One region of the Shinella oryzae genome, then DNA from elsewhere that is predicted to be linked to it. Evidence: predicted binding sites of a transcription regulator. Region 1 holds the regulator's gene; the other holds the start of a gene.
What was found. Region 1 encodes PhoB, which activates phosphate uptake and scavenging genes when phosphate is short. Its sites were predicted from a motif close to TGTCATNNANCTGTCAT; they were not measured.

Region 1 (9,266 bases):
AACACGTGCCACGTATCACCGAGCGCTTCTACCGGGTCAATGTCGAGGCCAGCCGGTCCAAGAAGGGCACGGGCCTGGGGCTGGCGATCGCCAAGCATATCCTCACCCGCCACAAGGCACGCCTCGTGGTGCGGTCCGAAGTGGGCAAGGGAACCGTCTTTACGGTGAAGTTCTGACACACAATGTCACGGCATTATGCGGCTGTCTGAAATAAGCAATTATTTTCAGTGGCTTGGCCTGTCACAAATGTTTCGCGAAACTGACATAAAACGGATGGCGATCGGGGGGTAGAGAGAAGCCGCCGGTCAGCGGCAGAGAGCGCCAGACGAGCGCTTCCCACATATGTCCTCTTCGGGAGAACCCAGATGAAATCTCTTAAGCTCACCCTCGCGGCGCTCGTAGCCTCCGCCGCATTCGCAGGCGTTGCCGTTGCGCGCGACCAGGTCCAGATCGCCGGCTCCTCCACCGTTCTTCCCTATGCCAAGATCGTTGCCGAGACGTTCGCCGAGACCTATCCCGACTTCAAGACCCCGATCGTCGAATCCGGCGGCTCCTCGGGCGGTCTGAAGGAATTCTGCAAGGGCGTCGGCCCGAACACCATCGACGTCGCCAACTCTTCGCGCCCGATCAAGGAAAGCGAAATCGAGGCCTGCAAGGCCGCTGGCGTCACGGAAATCCAGGAAGTGAAGATCGGCTACGACGGCATCGTCTTCGCAACCGACTCGGGCAATGCCGACCTGAAGCTGGTGCCGAAGGACCTTTATCTCGGCCTCGCCGCTGAAGTCGTCGTCGATGGCAAGCTCGTCGCCAACCCCTACAAGAAGTGGTCGGAAGTTAACAAGGACCTGCCGGACGCCGAAATCGCCGCCTATATCCCGGGCGAGAAGCACGGCACGCGCGAAGTCTTCGAAGAGAAGATCCTCGCTGCCGGCTGCAAGGAAGCCGGCGCGGTCGACGTCATCAAGGCTGCCGTGTCCGATGAGAAGGAACAGCATGCCAAGTGCGTCGCCGTTCGCAAGGATGGCCTGGCTGTCGACATCGACGGCGACTACACCGAAACGCTGGCCCGCATCGCTGCCAACAAGTCCGGCATCGGCGTGTTCGGCCTCTCCTTCTACGAAAACAACGCCGACAAGCTGAAGGTCGCCACCGTCAACGGTATCGTTCCCTCGACCGAGACGATCGCTTCCGGCGAATACCCGGTTTCGCGCCCGCTGTTCTTCTACGTCAAGAAGGCGCATCTCGGCGTCATCCCGGGCCTGAAGGAATATGTCGAGTTCTTCACGAGCGACGACATGATCGGCCCGGACTCTCCGCTGGCTGAATACGGCCTCGTCGCCGCTCCGGAAGCCGAGCGCGAAGAGATCCGCAAGGCCTTCGCCGACGGCAAGATCATGTAATGACCTTGGGTCGCCGCGGCGGTTTGCGCCGCGGCGACCTCTGGCTTTCGGGCGGGGACGCCCACGTCATGTTCTTCGGCCGGGAATGGGGCGCCCAGTCGAACGGTCGGGGCGGGCGATTTGGCACGCTCAGGGCGGATGATCTCGCCAGGAGACTTTCCTAAAATGAGTATTTCACTTCTCTTGCTCATCATCGCCGTGATCGGCGTGGCGGGCTATCTTTTCGGAAGCTGGCGCGCCAACGCGCTTGCCGGCGGCAAGCTTTCGAGCCTGCATTCCCGCCCGGGCTACTACGGTTCCTTCGTCGCCATCTGGTCGGTCCTGCCGGCTCTCGTCGTGATGCTGGTCTGGATTGTCGCAAGCCCGATCTACATCAGCTCGACGGTTCGCGGCGGCTTTCCCGAAGAGGTGAAGGCCACCTCCCAGGCCGAGCAGAACCTCGCCTACAACATGATCGGCGCCATCTCGCGCGGCCTGAACACGCTGTCGGCCGAAGAGCGCGAGGCGATGTTCGCCGACAGCGCGACCGCCCGCACCGTGCTGGCGGCCAAGGGTGTTCCGCTCGCCGCCGATCCCGCACCCTACATGCTGACATCGGCCGACGATCTCAACCGCATGACGAAGGCGAGCGGCACCTTCCTGTCGTTCCTCGTCATCGTCGCGGCGCTTGCCGGCGCCTTCGTCTCCTACCGCGCGATCGCACCGAAGTTCCGTGCCCGCAACCGCGTCGAAGGCGTGATGCTGGTCAGCCTCATCGCCGCCTCCTCCATCGCCATCCTGACGACGGTCGGCATTGTGGCCTCCATGGCGACGGAAGCCATCCATTTCTTCAACATGGTTCCGGCCTGGGAGTTCTTCTTCGGCACGACCTGGGATCCGCGCTTCGCCGCGGCGGGCGCCACGGCCTCCTCCGGCCAGTTCGGCCTGATCCCGCTGCTTGCCGGCACGCTCTATATCGGCTTCGTCGCCATGCTGGTCGCCGTGCCGGTCGGCCTCTTCGCCGCCATCTACATGTCGGAATATGCTTCGCGGACCGTGCGTTCCATTGCCAAGCCGCTTCTCGAAGTGCTCGCCGGCATCCCGACCATCGTCTACGGCTTCTTCGCCCTCATCACCGTCGGCCCGTTCCTGCGCGATATCTCAGCCCAGCTGAACGGCCTGGTCACCGGCAATTATGCAAGCTTCATCCAGGCGCAGAGCGTTCTGACGGCCGGCATCGTCATGGGCATCATGCTGATCCCCTACGTCTCGTCGCTGTCGGACGACATCATCACCGCCGTGCCGCGCGCCCTGCGTGACGGTTCGCTCGGTCTGGGCGCCACCCGCTCCGAGACCATCAAGCGGGTCATCATGCCGGCAGCGCTGCCGGGCATCGTCGGCGCTCTCCTCATGACCGCCTCGCGCGCCATCGGCGAAACCATGATCGTGGTACTCGCGGCCGGTGTCGCCGCCCGCATGCAGCTCAATCCCTTCGAGCCGATGACAACGGTGACGGTCAAGATCGTCAACCAGCTGACGGGCGACCTCGAATTCACCTCGCCGCAGACGCTGGTGGCCTTCGCGCTGGGCATCACGCTCTTCGTGATCACGCTCTGCCTCAACATCTACGCCCTCTACATCGTGCGCAAATACCGGGAGCAGTACGAATGAGCCAGGTCTCCACAAGCCCCGCCCTCGGCATCGCCACCAAGCCCGAACGCCGCGATATCGGCCTGCGTCGCCGTTACGCCGCCGAACGCCGCTTCCGCCTCTACGGCATGGCGGCAATCGCCTTCGGCCTGCTGTTCCTCTTCCTCCTGCTGTTTTCGGTCGTCTCCAAGGGCTACACCGCATTCCAGCAGACGATGATCACCATCCCGATCGAGTTCTCGGAGCAGATCATCGACAAGAACAACGAGCGCGCCACCAACCCGCAGAAGCTCGTGACCGCCAACTACCCTGTCGTTGCGCGCAATGCGCTCGCCAAGGTGCTCGGCGTCAGCGAGGACGACCGCGCCGGCCTGAAGGCCGTCAACGGCATGATTTCCGACAGCGTGCGCGTGCAGCTGCGCAACCTCGTGACCGCAGATCCGTCGATCATCGGCACGACGCAGACCGTGACCGTCCTGGCGCACGGCGATCTCGACTCCGCCTTCAAGGGCCAGATCGATCTCACCGTGCCGGAAACGAACCGCAAGGTCTCCGATAAGCAGGTCGGCTGGATGAACCAGCTTGCCGAGAGCGGCGCCCTTTCCAAGCACTTCAACACCGGCCTCTTCACCAACGGCGCATCGAGCCGTCCGGAGGCGGCAGGCGTGGGCGTGGCACTCATCGGCTCGCTCTACATGATGCTCATCGTGCTCGTCCTGTCGCTGCCGATCGGCGTTGCCGCCTCGATCTATCTTGAAGAGTTTGCCCCGAAGAACCGCTTCACGGATCTCATCGAGGTCAACATCAACAACCTCGCCGCCGTACCCTCCATCGTTTACGGTCTGCTCGGTCTCGCCGTCTTCATCAACTTTGCCGGCTTCCCGCGCTCGGCGGCCCTGGTGGGCGGTCTCGTGCTGACCCTCATGACGCTGCCGACGATCATCATCGCCACCCGCGCGGCGCTGAAGGCCGTGCCGCCATCGATCCGTTCGGCCGCGCTCGGGCTCGGTGCCTCCAAGATGCAGACCGTGTTCCATCACGTCCTGCCGCTCGCCATGCCCGGTATCCTCACCGGCACGATCATCGGCCTCGCCCATGCGCTCGGCGAAACCGCGCCGCTGCTCCTCATCGGCATGGTCGCCTTCGTCGCCGACGTTCCGGCAACGCCGATGGACCCGGCGACGGCGCTTCCGGTGCAGATCTACATGTGGGCGAACGAGGCCGAGCGCGCCTTCGTGGAACGCACGTCGGGAGCCATCATCGTGCTCCTCATCTTCCTCATTCTGATGAATGTCGGTGCGATCCTCCTGCGCCGCCGTTTCGAACGACGCTGGTAGAAGGACCGGTCATATGAACATGATGTCAGAAGCAGCAGTCGAGAAAGCCCTGGACAGACAAATGAACGACATTTCCTACAAGATGATCGGCAAGGACGTTTCGGTTTATTACGGCGAGAAGCGCGCCCTCTACGACGTCAACCTGAACGTCCGCGAAAACACCGTCACGGCGCTCATCGGCCCGTCCGGTTGCGGCAAGTCGACCTTCCTGCGCACGCTCAACCGCATGAACGACACGATCGACGGCTGCCGCGTCACCGGCCGCATCACGCTCGACAGCGACGATATCTACGATCCGAACATTGATGTCGTGGAACTGCGCGCCCGCGTCGGCATGGTCTTCCAGAAGCCGAACCCGTTCCCGAAGTCGATCTACGAGAACGTCGCCTATGGCCCGCGCATCCACGGCCTCGCCAAGGCGAAGGCCGATATGGACGCGATCGTCGAACAGAGCCTGCAGAAGGCCGGCCTGTGGAACGAGGTGAAGGATCGCCTGCACGAAGGCGGCACGGGCCTCTCCGGCGGCCAGCAGCAGCGCCTGTGCATCGCACGCGCCGTTGCCGTCAGCCCGGAAGTCATCCTGATGGACGAGCCCTGCTCTGCGCTCGACCCGATCGCCACCGCAAAGGTCGAGGAACTGATCCACGAGCTGCGCGCCAATTTCACGATCGTCATCGTGACGCATTCCATGCAGCAGGCGGCCCGCGTGTCGCAGCGCACCGCCATGTTCCACCTCGGCAACCTCGTCGAGGAGAACGATACCGACAAGATGTTCACCAACCCGGATGACCAGCGCACGCAGGACTACATCATGGGCCGCTTCGGCTGACGTTTTGGTCGCCTTAGCCCCAAGCAATTCCAGCAAAAGTGTGAAGCGGTTTTGCGTTCGGAATTGCGTCGAAAAAACACGTCTCGTGTATTAAGGACAGAACGATGTCATCGACCCATATCGTCTCGATCTACGATGAAGAACTGAAATACCTCTCCCGCCGCATTTCCGAGATGGGCGGCACGGCCGAGCAGATGGTGGCGGATTCCGTCCGCGCCCTCGTTTCCGCCGATGCGGCTCTGGCCCAGAAGGTCATTTCCGAGGATGTCATCCTCGACAATGCCGAGCGCCAGATCAACGAGAAGGCGATCGTCACCATCGCCAAGCGCCAGCCGATGGCGGCCGACCTGCGCGAAATCATGGGCACGATCCGCATCGCGGCCGAGCTGGAGCGCGTCGGCGACCTCGGCAAGAACACCGCCAAGCGTGTGATCGCCGTGCAGAGCTCGGGCATGCCGCGCAAGCTCGCGCGCGGTCTCGAGCATCTCGCCGAACTGGCGCTGATGCAGCTCAAGGAAGTGCTCGATGTCTTCGCCACCCGCTCGGTGGACAAGGCCAAGGCGATCCGCGAGCGCGACGACGAGATCGATGCGATCTACACCTCGCTGTTCCGCGAACTCCTGACCTACATGATGGAAGACCCGCGCAACATCACGCCCTGCACCCATCTCCTGTTCTGCGCCAAGAACATCGAGCGCATCGGCGACCATGCGACCAACATCGCCGAGACCATCTACTACATGGCGACGGGCTCCCAGCCCGAGGGCGAGCGCCCCAAGGACGACACCTCGACATCCGTCGTCACGGCGGATGTCTCCGAAGCTTCCGAATAAACTGGATAGGGTTCGCTACATGGTGCCCAGAATAGCCGTCGTGGAAGATGAGGAGGCGCTGAGCGTGCTCCTGCGTTACAATCTCGAGGCGGAAGGTTTCGAGGTGGATACGATCCTGTCCGGCGACGAGGCGGAGATGCGCTTGCAGGAGCGCATGCCCGATCTTCTCATTCTCGACTGGATGCTGCCCGGCGTTTCCGGCATCGAGCTGTGCCGGCGCCTGCGCCAGCGTCCGGAAACCGAGCGCCTTCCGATCATCATGCTGACGGCGCGCGGCGAGGAGAGCGAACGCGTGCGCGGCCTCGCCACCGGTGCGGATGACTATGTGGTCAAGCCCTTCTCCACGCCGGAACTCGTCGCCCGCGTGCGGGCCATGCTGCGCCGTGCCAAGCCGGAAGTGGTCTCCACGGTGCTGCGCTGCGGCGATATCGAACTCGACCGCGAGACGCACCGCGTTCACCGCCGCACGCGCGAAGTGCGCTTGGGCCCGACGGAATTCCGCCTCCTGGAATTCCTGATGACCTCGCCCGGCCGCGTCTTCTCGCGTTCGCAGCTTCTCGACGGTGTCTGGGGGCATGACATCTATGTCGACGAGCGTACCGTCGATGTGCATGTCGGACGCCTGCGCAAGGCGCTCAACTTCGCCAACATGCAGGATGTCATCCGCACGGTGCGCGGCGCCGGCTACTCGCTGGAAACCTGAGCGAACACAATTCCTCCCAAGGACGGAAATGGGCCCTTCGGGGCCTGTTTGCGTTCCGGTGGGCCGCACAAACAAAAACGGAGCCTTTCGGCCCCGTTTCTATTCTTCCGTCGCCGATCTTACCGTGCCCGGCGGCGCTCGGCCGAAGGCTGGTAGGCGAGGCGCTGGTGGTAGGTGCAATAGGGCGAGTTGTCAGGGGACTCGCAGCCGCAGAAATGGAAGTCGTCGTTCAGCGGGTCGCCGATCGGCCACTTGCAGGTGCGCTCGGTAAGCTGCGTCAGCTCCAGCTTGCGCGACATCGGCACCACGACGTTCTTGCCGCTGATCACGACGGGCAGGTTCTCGGCCTGAGCATCGAAATCGGTGTCGATCTCATCCTTGGCAAGGGCGTTGCCCACCGGCCGGCTGACCGGACGGGGCGCGTTGGCCGGACGTGCGGTAAAGTTCGAGGGGCGCGGGGTGGTCTGCGCCGGGCGCTTCGGGCGGGCCGAAGCGGGCGTGCCGCCGGCCTTGGCGCGACCCGGCAGGTTGAGCCGGTGCACCTTGCCGATCACGGCGTTGCGGCTCACGCCGCCGAGCTGTGCCGCGATCTGGCTGGCACTGAGGCCCTCGCTCCAGAGCTTCTTGAGTTTCTCGACCCGCTCGTCTGTCCAGTTCATGCTCTCGTCTCCGTTCGGCGCTCGCTGTGCGGGAATCCCTCATCGCGCCACGAACGAATCCGTAGCCTGAGCGCCCTAACTCTGGTGGTGACTAGTTCCGCCGCATGCAGTCTAGTAATTGACCCTTAACCTAGAGTTCGGGGGACTCTGTGACAAGAGTCGGGGGAATCGGGGCGAATCGATTTCAGAGTTTTCCCCAACTTGCTGGTAGGGTGTGACTCGATAGCGACACTGTCCATGCATGCTGCGAATCCTCACCTTGCGGGAGGTTCAGTGCGATTTGGAGCTATGCATTTTATTGACATCACGGACTGAAATGCCGATAGTGCAGCATGCCGCCGAAAGGCGGCTTTTGATTTTTCTGGCAACCGGAAAGTCAAGCCCCCGAATTTCTTTTCCGCATCCCTTTTGGAGGATACGCGCCATGGCCGATGCCGCGCCGCTCTATGAAACCTATATGCGTGCGCCGCTCCGGTTCACGCACGGGGAGGGCGTCTGGCTGATCGACGAGAACGGCGAGCGATATCTCGATTTCGCCGCCGGCGTGGCCGTCAGTTCGCTTGGCCACGGCCATCCCCATCTCGTTTCCGCGCTGAAGGAGCAGGCCGACAAGGTCTGGCACCTCTCCAATCTCTATGAGGTTGCGGGCCAGGAAAGCCTCGGCCGCCGGCTGACGGACGCGACCTTCGCCGAAAAGGTGTTCTTCACCAATTCGGGTGCGGAAGCGCTGGAATGCGCGATCAAGACCGCGCGCCGCTATCATTTCTCCAAGGGGCATCCCGGCAAGTTCCACATCATCACCTTCGAAGGCGCGTTCCATGGCCGCACGATCGCGACCATCGCCGCCGGCGGACAGGAAAAGTACATCGAGGGCTTCGGCCCCAAGGCCCCGGGCTTCCTCAAGGTTCCCTTCGGCGACATCGCCGCCGTCAAGGACGCGATCACCGAGGAAACCGCGGCGATCCTGATCGAGCCCGTCCAGGGCGAGGGCGGCCTCAGGCCGGTGCCGAAGGAATTCATGCAGGAGCTGCGCCAGCTCTGCGACGAATACGGCCTGCTGCTCATCCTCGACGAGGTGCAGACCGGCGTCGGCCGCACGGGCCGCTTCTTCGCCTATGAGCATTCGGGCGTCGCACCCGACATCATGGCGATCGCCAAGGGTATCGGCGGCGGCTTTCCGCTCGGTGCGTGCCTGGCAACGGCCGAGGCGGCATCCGGCATGGTGGCCGGCACGCACGGCTCGACCTATGGCGGCAATCCGCTCGCCATGGCCGTCGGCAACGCCGTGCTCGACGTGGTGCTCGCCGATGGTTTCCTGGAGCATGTGCGCGATGTCGCGCTGGTCTTCCGCCAGGGCCTCGCGGCGCTGCAGGACCGCTTCCCCGACATCATCGAGGACGTGCGCGGCGAGGGCCTGATGCTCGGCATCAAGGCGCGCATTCCGGTCGCCGATCTCCTGAAGGCGGTTCGCGCCGAAAGGCTGCTTGCCGTGCCGGCGGGCGACAATGTGCTGCGTCTTCTGCCGCCGCTGATCACCACGGCGGAAGATGCACGCGAAGGGCTCGCCCGCATCGAGCGGGCCGCCGAAAAGCTGAGCGCCGCCAAGGCCGCCTGAGCGCATAAGGGACTGGGACAGGACACATCATGGCCAAGCATTTTCTCGATCTTTCCGCCGTTTCGGAAGGCGATCTCCGCGTCATCATGGACGATGCGCATGCGCGAAAGGCCGCTAACAAGGCCGGCACCGAAGCCAAGCCGCTGGCCGGCAAGATGCTGGCGATGATCTTCGAGAAACCGTCCACCCGCACCCGCGTTTCGTTCGATGTCGGCATGCGCCAGCTCGGCGGCGAGACGCTGTTCCTGTCGGGCACGGAAA
Region 2 (9,266 bases), 1.5 Mb from region 1:
TTCGGCGCCGCACGCACCGGCCTTGTCGGCCGCAATGGCGTCGGCAAGACGACGCTGCTCAGGCTCGTCACGGGCGAACTTATTCCGCGATCGGGGGCCATCACCGTCGACGGTACGCTAGGCGTGCTGCGCCAGACCGTGCAGATCACCGCTGGAGAGACAGTCGCCGATCTTTTCGGCATTGCCGACATGCTCGACCTCATCGCCCGCGCGGAACGCGGCGCGGCGGACGCCGACGCGCTTGCCGATGCCGACTGGACCGTGGAGGCGCGGTTTTCAGCTGCGCTCGCGCGTGTCGGGCTTCAGGCGGGCTCGGATACCCCGCTGTCGGCCTTGTCGGGCGGGCAACGCACGCGGGCAGCCCTTGCGGCGCTGGTGTTCCAGGAGCCGGATTTCCTGCTGCTCGACGAGCCGACCAACAATCTCGACCGTGAGGGCCGGCAGGCGGTGCTCGACCTGCTTGCCGGCTGGCGGGCCGGCGCGGTGGTCGTCAGCCACGACCGCGAATTGCTGGAGACGATGGACGTCATCGTCGAACTGACGACACTGGGTGCTAGCAGCTATGGCGGAAACTGGAGCGCCTACCGGCAGCGCAAGGCGCTCGAACTGGCCGCGGCCCATCGCGATCTCGCCGATGCGGAAAAGCATGCGGGTGAGGTGGCGCGCACCATGCAGGTCATTGCCGAGCGCCACGCCCGCAAGGAAAGCGCGGGCCGCCGCAAGCGCGCGCGGGGGGATATCCCGCGCATAATTCTCGGTGCCATGAAGGAGCGCAGCGAGCTCACGGGCGGTGCGAATGCGCGGCTTGCCGAGGGCCGGCAGGCGGAGGCGGGCGACGCCGTCGCCAAGGCCCGCGCGCGTATCGAAGTGCTCCAGCCCCTGACGGTCAACGTGCCGCCGACGCGCCTGCCGGCAAGCCGGGTGGTCCTGCGCATGGAGGATGTCGCGGCGGGTTACCGGCCGGAGCAACCGGTTATCCGCGGTTTCTCCCTCGTCGTCACGGGCCCGGAGCGCATCGCCATCACCGGTCCGAACGGTTCGGGAAAGACCACGCTCCTGTCGCTGCTGACGGGCGACCTGCAACCGGAGAGGGGCAGCGTGCGCCTCTTCACCGATCTTGCCATGCTCGACCAGCGGGTGAGCCTGCTCGACCCGGCCCTGTCGATCCGCGACAATTTCCGGCGGATCAATCCCGGTGCGGACGAGAATGCCTGCCGGGCCGCCCTGGCGCGCTTCATGTTCCGGGCGGATGCGGCCTTGCAGGTGGCGGGCAGCCTCAGCGGCGGGCAATTGCTGCGGGCTGGTCTCGCCTGCGTGCTGGGCGCCGGGCAGCCGCCGGCCCTGCTTGTGCTGGACGAGCCGACGAACCATCTGGATATCGATTCCATCGAGGCGGTGGAGGCGGGCCTGCGGGCCTATGACGGCGCGCTCGTCGTCGTCAGCCACGACGCGGCGTTTCTGGAAGCGATCGGCATCACGCGCAGGATCAGCCTTTCGGGTCCTTCCTGACGAAAACGGCCGCCGGGTTTGCCGGCGGCCGTCCGTCTCGATAGGCCGCCTGCGGCATCAATCCGGGTAGGAGGCTTCCACCACGGCAAGTGCCGCCATGTTGACGACGCCGCGCGAGGTGGCCGACGGCGACAGGATATGGGCAGGCAGGGCGGCGCCGAGCAGGATCGGGCCGACATGCAGGCTGTCCGTCATGGTCTTGACGACGCCCATCGTGATGTTGGCGGCGTCGAGGTTCGGGAAGACCAGGAGGTTGGCTTCGCCTGATAGCGTCGAGTTCGGCATGACGCGCTGGCGCAGCGTTTCGGAAATCGCGGCATCGCCGTGCATTTCGCCGTCGGCTTCCAGCGTCGGGTCGATCTCGCGCACGATATCCATCGCGCGGCGCATCTTGTAGGCGCTGTCGGAATCGCGCGAGCCGAAGTTCGAGTGCGAGACGAGGGCGGCACGCGGCGTGATGCCGAAACGGCGGATTTCCTTGGCCGCCATCACCGTCATTTCCGCAACTTCCTCTGCCGTCGGATTGAAGGTGACATAGGTGTCGGTGAAGAAAGTCGCGCCGCGCTGGGAGATCAGCAGGCTGAGGCCGGAGAAGTCCAGCACGCCCGGCTTCTTGCCGATGATCTGGCTGACATCGCGCAGGTGCTTGGCATAGCGCCCTTCGACGCCGCAGATCAGCGCGTCGGCCTCGCCGCGCTTGACGGCCAGCGCACCGATGACGGTCTGGTTGGTGCGCACGATGGTACGTGCGGCTTCCGGGATGACGCCCTTGCGGCCGACGATGCGGAAATAATCGTCGACATAGTCGCGGTAGCGCGGATCGTCTTCCGGGTTGATGACCTCGAAATCGCTGTCGGGGCGAATGCGCAGGCCATAGCGCTTGAGGCGCGTCTCGATGATCTGCGGGCGGCCGATGAGGATGGGCTTGGCGATTTCCTCTTCCAGCAGCACCTGGGCTGCGCGCAGCACGCGCTCGTCCTCGCCTTCGGCGAAGATCACGCGCTTCTTCTCGGCATTCTTCGCCGCCGCGAAGATCGGCTTCATGATGAAGCCCGAGCGCCAGACGAAGCGGTTCAGCTGGTCGAGATAGGCGTCGAAATCGGCAATCGGGCGCATGGCCACGCCGGTTTCGGCGGCCGCGCGCGCGACGGCCGGCGCAATCCGCAGGATGAGCCGCTGGTCGAAGGGCGAGGGGATGAGGTAGTTCGGGCCGAAGACGGGCGTTTCGCCGGAATAGGCGCGGGCGGCGACGTCGGACACCTCTTCGCGGGCGAGCGCTGCGATGGCGCGCACGGCGGCCATCTTCATTTCCTCGTTGATCGTGCGCGCGCCGCAATCGAGCGCGCCGCGGAAGATGTAGGGGAAGCAGATGACGTTGTTGACCTGGTTCGGGAAGTCCGAACGGCCGGTGCAGATCATCGCGTCCGGGCGGGCGGCGCGCGCCTCTTCGGGCATGATTTCCGGCGTGGGATTGGCGAGCGCCATGATCAGCGGCTTTTCGGCCATGCGCACGAGCAATTCGGGCTTCAGCACGCCAGCGGCGGAAAGACCGAGGAAGACATCGGCACCGTCGATGGTTTCGGCGAGCACCCGCTTGTCGGTTTCCTGCGCGTAGACGGCCTTCCACTGGTCCATCAGCGCTTCGCGGCCCCTGTAGACGAGGCCTTCGATGTCGTGGACCCAGATGTTTTCGACCTTGGCGCCGAGCACGACGAGCTGGTTGAGGCAGGCAAGCGCGGCAGCACCCGCCCCGGAGGCTACGATCTTGGCGTCGGCGAGCGATTTTCCGGCAAGCTCAAGGCCGTTCAGGACGGCGGCCGCAACGATGATGGCCGTGCCGTGCTGGTCGTCGTGGAAGACGGGGATATCCATCTTCTCGCGCAACTGGCGCTCGACCTCGAAGCATTCGGGCGCCTTGATGTCCTCGAGGTTGATGCCGCCGAAGGTCGGCTCGAGAGCGGAGATGACATCGACCATCTGCTCGACGGTCGGGGCGTCGATCTCGATGTCGAAGACGTCCACGCCGGCGAATTTCTTGAAGAGGACGGCCTTGCCTTCCATGACGGGCTTAGAGGCGAGCGGTCCGATATTGCCGAGGCCGAGGACGGCCGTACCGTTGGACACCACGGCGACGAGATTGGAGCGCGCCGTGTAATCGGCGGCCGTGCTCGGATCGTCGCGGATGGCAAGACAGGGCGCGGCGACGCCCGGCGAATAGGCGAGCGCGAGGTCGCGCTGGTTGCCGAGCGGCTTGGTGGCGGTGATCTCGAGCTTTCCGGGACGGGGATAACGGTGGAAGAAAAGCGCCTGCTGGTCGATGTCTCCGCTTGCGGGGCCGTTCTGCGTCCGCGGTTTGTCACCGGTGCTCATGATACTCCTGCCATATTCTGTTTTCGTTGCGGCCTTCGTGGCACAAAACCGCCGCGACGTGAAGTTTAACGGGTGTACCATAAAGCCGCATTCAACAGCCGGTGCAATGCCTATTTGCCTTTCGAAAATGCATAGCTGTGTCATCAATCTGAAATAGGACTCTGGTTTTCAGGAGACCGAGAGCCGCCCGTCATGACGATGATCGCGGTGGCCGGCCACCCGGAGACGAACGCATGACCGTGACCCCTGCCGACCCCGACGTCCGCCACTTCCGCACGCTCTTCATCTCGGATGTGCATCTGGGATCGAAGGCCGCCAAGGCCGATTTCCTTCTGGACTTCCTGCGGCACCACGAGGCCGAGACCATTGTGCTGGTCGGCGACATCGTCGATGGCTGGCGGCTGAAGCGCAACTGGTACTGGCCGCAGGCCTTCAACGACGTCACGCAGAAGATCCTGCGCAAGGCGCGCAAGGGCACGCGCATCGTCTATATCCCCGGCAATCACGACGAGTTCCTGCGCGATTTCCCCGGCACGCATTTCGGCGGTGTCGAGGTGGCCGAGCGCATGATCCACGAAGGCGCGGACGGCAGGCGCTATCTGGTGCTGCACGGCGACCAGTTCGACGTGGTCGTGCGCCATGCCCGCGTCGTCGCCTATCTCGGCGACTGGGCCTATGACGCGGCCATCGCCATCAATGTGGTCTTCGCCGCCATCCGGCGCCGGCTCGGCCTGCCGTACTGGTCGTTCTCGTCCTGGGCGAAGCAACAGGTCAAGTCGGCCGTCAACTTCATCGGCGAGTTCCAGAAGGTCGTGGTCGAGGAGGCGCGCCGCAACAATGCCGACGGCGTCATCTGCGGCCATATCCACCATGCCGTCATCACCGAAATCGACGGCATCCGCTATATCAACAGCGGCGACTGGGTGGAAAGCTGCACGGCGATCGCCGAACACCATGACGGCGAGATGGAGCTGATCACCTGGCAGACGATGGCCTCGCGGCCCGCCGCCGTGCTCGCCGTATCGCACCAGATGCCGGCCATCGAGACGCGCGAACGGGTTGGCGCGGAGGCCGCCTGAGGCGGCTTCCCGGCAGGCGCCGACGCCTGAAAAATCCCGGATTGGCCTGCGCGCTGCGGCATGATAGAGCGGCAAGCGTTTCAATGCAGGTTTCCCGCCAATGACGCCCCCTTCCGGGTTCAGAGTTACCACCGGCGCGCCGCCGTTCTTCGCCGTGCGGATCGCGCTTGTCTTCTGCGCGCCGATGATGGTCAACGGCATTGCGCTCCCGTTTTTCCCGGTCTGGCTGGAAACGCTGTCGCTTACCGATTTCCAGATTGGCATCGTGCTTGCCGTGCCGCTATTCGTGCGGGTCTTCACCGCGCCGGTCGCGGGCGTCATCGCCGACCGGATCGGCGAGCGCTCGGTCGTGCTCCTGTGGTCGGGGCTGCTCTCGCTTTTGACGGCCGTGGCACTGTTTGCGACCGGCTCGTTCTGGCCGATCCTGCTGCTCTACACGCTGCAGGGCGCGGTCTATTCGCCCTATGTGCCGATCACCGAGGCGATCATGCTGTCGGGCGTGCGGCGCTGGAACTTCGATTATGGCCGCATGCGCCTATGGGGTTCGCTCGCCTTCATTGTTGCCACAATGGTCGGCGGCTGGCTTGCCGGGCTCTATGGCGGCGCCATGGTGCTGCCCGCGATGGCGGCGGCTTTCGTGCTGACCGTCGTGGGCGCGATCATCGCGCCGAAGATCGGCAAGCCGCGCCGGCCGTCACCGATCGCCGCCATAGCGACCATGCCGACGAAGAGCACGCTGCGCCAAAGCGACGTGCAACTGATGCTGATCGGCGTTTCCCTCGTCAACGCCAGCCACGCCATGCTGTTCGCCTTCTCGGCGATCTACTGGCAGAAGATGGGCTTTAGCGGCGTCGATGTCGGCATCCTCTGGAGCGCGGGAGTGCTGGCGGAGGTGGTGTTCTTCCTGCTCGCCGTCCAGCTCAGGCGGCGCTTCAATCTCTGGTCGATGATGATCGTCGGTGCGTCGGTGGCCGTCGTGCGCTGGATCGTCTTTCCGATGGAGATGTCGTTTGCCGGCTATTTCGCGCTGCAATGCCTGCATGCCTTCACCTATGCGCTCATCCACATGAGTGCGCAAAGCCGGCTCGTGCAGCGGGTGGCGGAAGAGCAGGAGGCGGCGGCGCAGGGGCTGTACTTCTTCTACACCGGCATCTTCACGGCACTGGCGACCTTCGTCTCGGGCTATGCCTTCAGCTGGTATGGCGTTCAGGGCTTCTACCTGATGTCGCTGGTCGCCGCAGCCGGTCTCATCTGCGTCGTGGCAGGCCGGTTGCTCGCGCCATCGGCTCAGCCCCAGAGTGCCGGCTCCGGCGGATAGACGTCGGAGCCTTCGTAGCGCAGGGCCGGCTCCCGGTCGCGCGCCAGAAGCAGCGGGCCGTCGAGATCGACGAAGTCGGCGCCTTGCGCCAGAAGCACGGCCGGCGCCATGCCGAGCGACGTGCCGACCATGCATCCCACCATGATCTTCAGGCCGTGGGACCGTGCCGCCTGGCGAAGCGCCAGCGCTTCCGTCAGCCCGCCGGCCTTGTCGAGCTTGATGTTGATGGCGTCGTAGCGGTCGGCGAGGCCGGCGACATCGCGCGTGCGATGCACGCTCTCGTCGGCGCAGACGATGACGGAGCGCGCCATGCCGCGCAGCGCCGAATCGTTGTCCGCCGGCAGCGGCTGTTCGACCAGCGTGATGCGGGCCTGCGCGCAGAGGGCGAAGTGATGGGCGAGATTGTCCGGCGTCCAGCCCTCGTTGGCATCGAGGATGATGGCGCTGTCGGGTGCGCCCGCGCGCACGGCGCGGATACGGGCTTCATCGTCAGCCGTTCCGACCTTCACCTTGAGCAGGGGACGCCAGGCATGTTCGGCGGCCTGCCGCTGCATGGTGTCGGGTTCCCCGAGCGAAAGCGTGTAGGCCGTGACCAGTTTCTGCGGCGCCGTCGTATCCAGCACCTGCCATGTGGGTACGCCGGACAGCTTGGCCTCCAGGTCCCAAAGGGCGCAGTCCAGCGCATTGCGCGCCGCACCCGCCGGCATGAGGCGGGCAAGCTCCTCGCGGCCGACGCCGTCCTCGATGGCGCCGCGCATCTCCTCGATAGCGGCAAGCACACCCGGCACCGATTCGCCGTAGCGCGCATAGGGCACGCATTCGCCGCGGCCGAGGGCACCCGAGGCGCCAATCGTGCAGGTCACCACCTCCGCCGTCGTCTTGGCGCCACGCGAAATGGTGAAAGCGCCGGCAATCGGGAAGCTCTCGGCGGCGGCGAGAAGTGTTCTGTGCATCGGATCGGCTCTCCCGGTATTGAAAAATGCGCAAGGCGACGGGCTTTTGCCCCTTCGTTCGGTGACAGACGATGCGCGAGTCGATAAGACAGGGCATGTTGTCCCACGCACGGGAAGATGCAAGACACTTGGCCACGAACACCGATACCCTCGCAGAGATAAAGACCGAGAGCCTGACGGGTGGAGACGGCGAGATCTGGCGTCTCTCCGGCCGCTGGATCAACACGACGGCGGTCGCCGCCTCCAAACAGCTCGACGGCATGAAGGGCGGCACGACGGGGCCGCTTGAGATCGACCTCGGCGGCGTCGAGGAAATGGATACCGCCGGCGCCTGGCTGCTGCGTCGCGCCATCACCGCGCGCCAGTCGGGCGGTGGCGAGGTCAACATCACCGACCGGCCGGGCGCAAGCTATGCGGACCTCATCGCGGCACTGCCCGAAAAGCTGGCCGAAGCCGGCGATACGCGCAGCGCGTCGGGCTCGAGATTCGAACGCATCTTCGCCCCCATCGGCCGCGTCGTGGTCGACATCTGGAACGACTCGGTCGCGGCCATGTTCATTCTGGGCTCGGCGGTGCGCGGGGCGCAGCTCAAGCTTGGCCGCAAAAGCGGCGTTTCGCCCGCCGCCATCGTGCACCAGATCGACCATATGGGCGTGCGCGCCGTTCCGATCATTCTGCTGATGTCGTTCCTCATCGGCGCGATCATCGCCCAGCAGGGCGCCTTCCAGCTGCGGTACTTCGGGGCGGAAGTCTTCGTCGTCGATCTCGTCGGTATCCTGCAGCTGCGCGAAATCGGCGTCCTGCTGACGGCCATCATGATCGCAGGCCGCTCCGGCAGCGCCATCACGGCCGAAATCGGCTCGATGAAGATGCGCGAGGAGATCGATGCGCTGAAGGTGATGGGGCTCAGCCCCATCGGCGTCCTCGTCTTTCCGCGGCTGGTGGCGCTCACGGTCGCGCTGCCGCTTCTGACGATCATCGCCAACTTCGCGGCGCTCGCCGGTGCCGCCTTCGTGGCCCGGGCCTATTCGGGCATCACCTTCGACACGTTCCTGTCGCGCCTGCGCGAGGCGATCGATCTCTCGACCATCGTCTCCGGCATGATCAAGGCGCCCTTCATGGCGCTGATCATCGGCATCGTCGCATCGGTGGAAGGCCTGAAGGTCGGCGGCAGCGCCGAATCGCTCGGCCGGCACGTCACCGCCGCCGTGGTTAAGTCCATTTTCGTCGTCATCCTCGTAGACGCCCTCTTCGCCGTGTTCTACTCCGCAATCGACTTCTAGGAATGCAGATGGACCCGGTTACGGCAGATCAGAAGGACGTCATTCTCTCGGTCAAGGACCTGACCGTCGGTTTCGGCACGAAGATCGTCCTCGACAAGCTCAATCTCGATATCTACCGCGGCGAAATCCTCGGATTCGTTGGTGCATCCGGCACCGGCAAATCCGTTCTGATGCGCACCGTGCTGCGGCTCCTGCCGCGCCGCGGCGGCAATATCCAGATCTTCGGCACGGATTTCGACAAGGCGACGGATTCCGAGCGCATGGCGCTGGACATGAAGCTCGGCGTGCTCTTCCAGCAGGGGGCGCTGTTCTCGTCGCTGACGGTGCGGGAAAACATCCAGGTGCCGATGCGCGAATATCTCGACCTTCCGCAGGCGATGATGGACGAACTGGCGCGGCTGAAGATCGAGCTCGTCGGCCTCGCACCCGACGCCGCGGAAAAATTCCCCTCGGAGCTTTCGGGCGGCATGATCAAGCGCGCGGCGCTGGCCCGCGCGCTGGCGCTCGATCCGGCGCTTGTCTTCCTGGACGAGCCGACATCGGGCCTCGATCCCATCGGCGCGGCCGAATTCGATGCGCTGATCGCCAAACTGCGCGACACTCTGGGCCTCACCGTGTATATGGTGACTCACGACCTCGACAGCCTGTTTTCGGTATGCGACCGCATCGCCGTGCTTGGGCAGAAGAAGGTTCTCGTGGAAGGCACCATCGAGGACATGCTGGCCTTTGACGATCCTTGGGTGCAGTCCTATTT

Region 2: K6301_RS07990 (UDP-2,3-diacylglucosamine diphosphatase) is a predicted target of PhoB. The motif match lies at 4,018-4,034, and genes of this name have one in related genera.

Annotation. Positions count from the first base shown of each region.
Region 1 covers NZ_CP081987.1:146,610-155,875, forward strand. Annotated here, with positions in the region: gene phoR (phosphate regulon sensor histidine kinase PhoR) at 1-176, shown strand, start outside; gene K6301_RS00725 (PstS family phosphate ABC transporter substrate-binding protein) at 366-1,400, shown strand; gene pstC (phosphate ABC transporter permease subunit PstC) at 1,566-3,050, shown strand; gene pstA (phosphate ABC transporter permease PstA) at 3,047-4,366, shown strand; gene pstB (phosphate ABC transporter ATP-binding protein PstB) at 4,380-5,195, shown strand; gene phoU (phosphate signaling complex protein PhoU) at 5,300-6,028, shown strand; gene phoB (phosphate regulon transcriptional regulator PhoB) at 6,048-6,731, shown strand; gene K6301_RS00755 (GcrA family cell cycle regulator) at 6,851-7,390, opposite strand; gene K6301_RS00760 (aspartate aminotransferase family protein) at 7,815-9,005, shown strand; gene argF (ornithine carbamoyltransferase) at 9,035-9,266, shown strand, end outside.
Region 2 covers NZ_CP081987.1:1,601,472-1,610,737, reverse strand. Annotated here, with positions in the region: gene K6301_RS08000 (ABC-F family ATP-binding cassette domain-containing protein) at 1-1,509, shown strand, start outside; gene K6301_RS07995 (NADP-dependent malic enzyme) at 1,567-3,879, opposite strand; gene K6301_RS07990 (UDP-2,3-diacylglucosamine diphosphatase) at 4,113-4,958, shown strand; gene K6301_RS07985 (MFS transporter) at 5,059-6,276, shown strand; gene dgcA (N-acetyl-D-Glu racemase DgcA) at 6,246-7,229, opposite strand; gene K6301_RS07975 (ABC transporter permease) at 7,358-8,512, shown strand; gene K6301_RS07970 (ABC transporter ATP-binding protein) at 8,521-9,266, shown strand, end outside.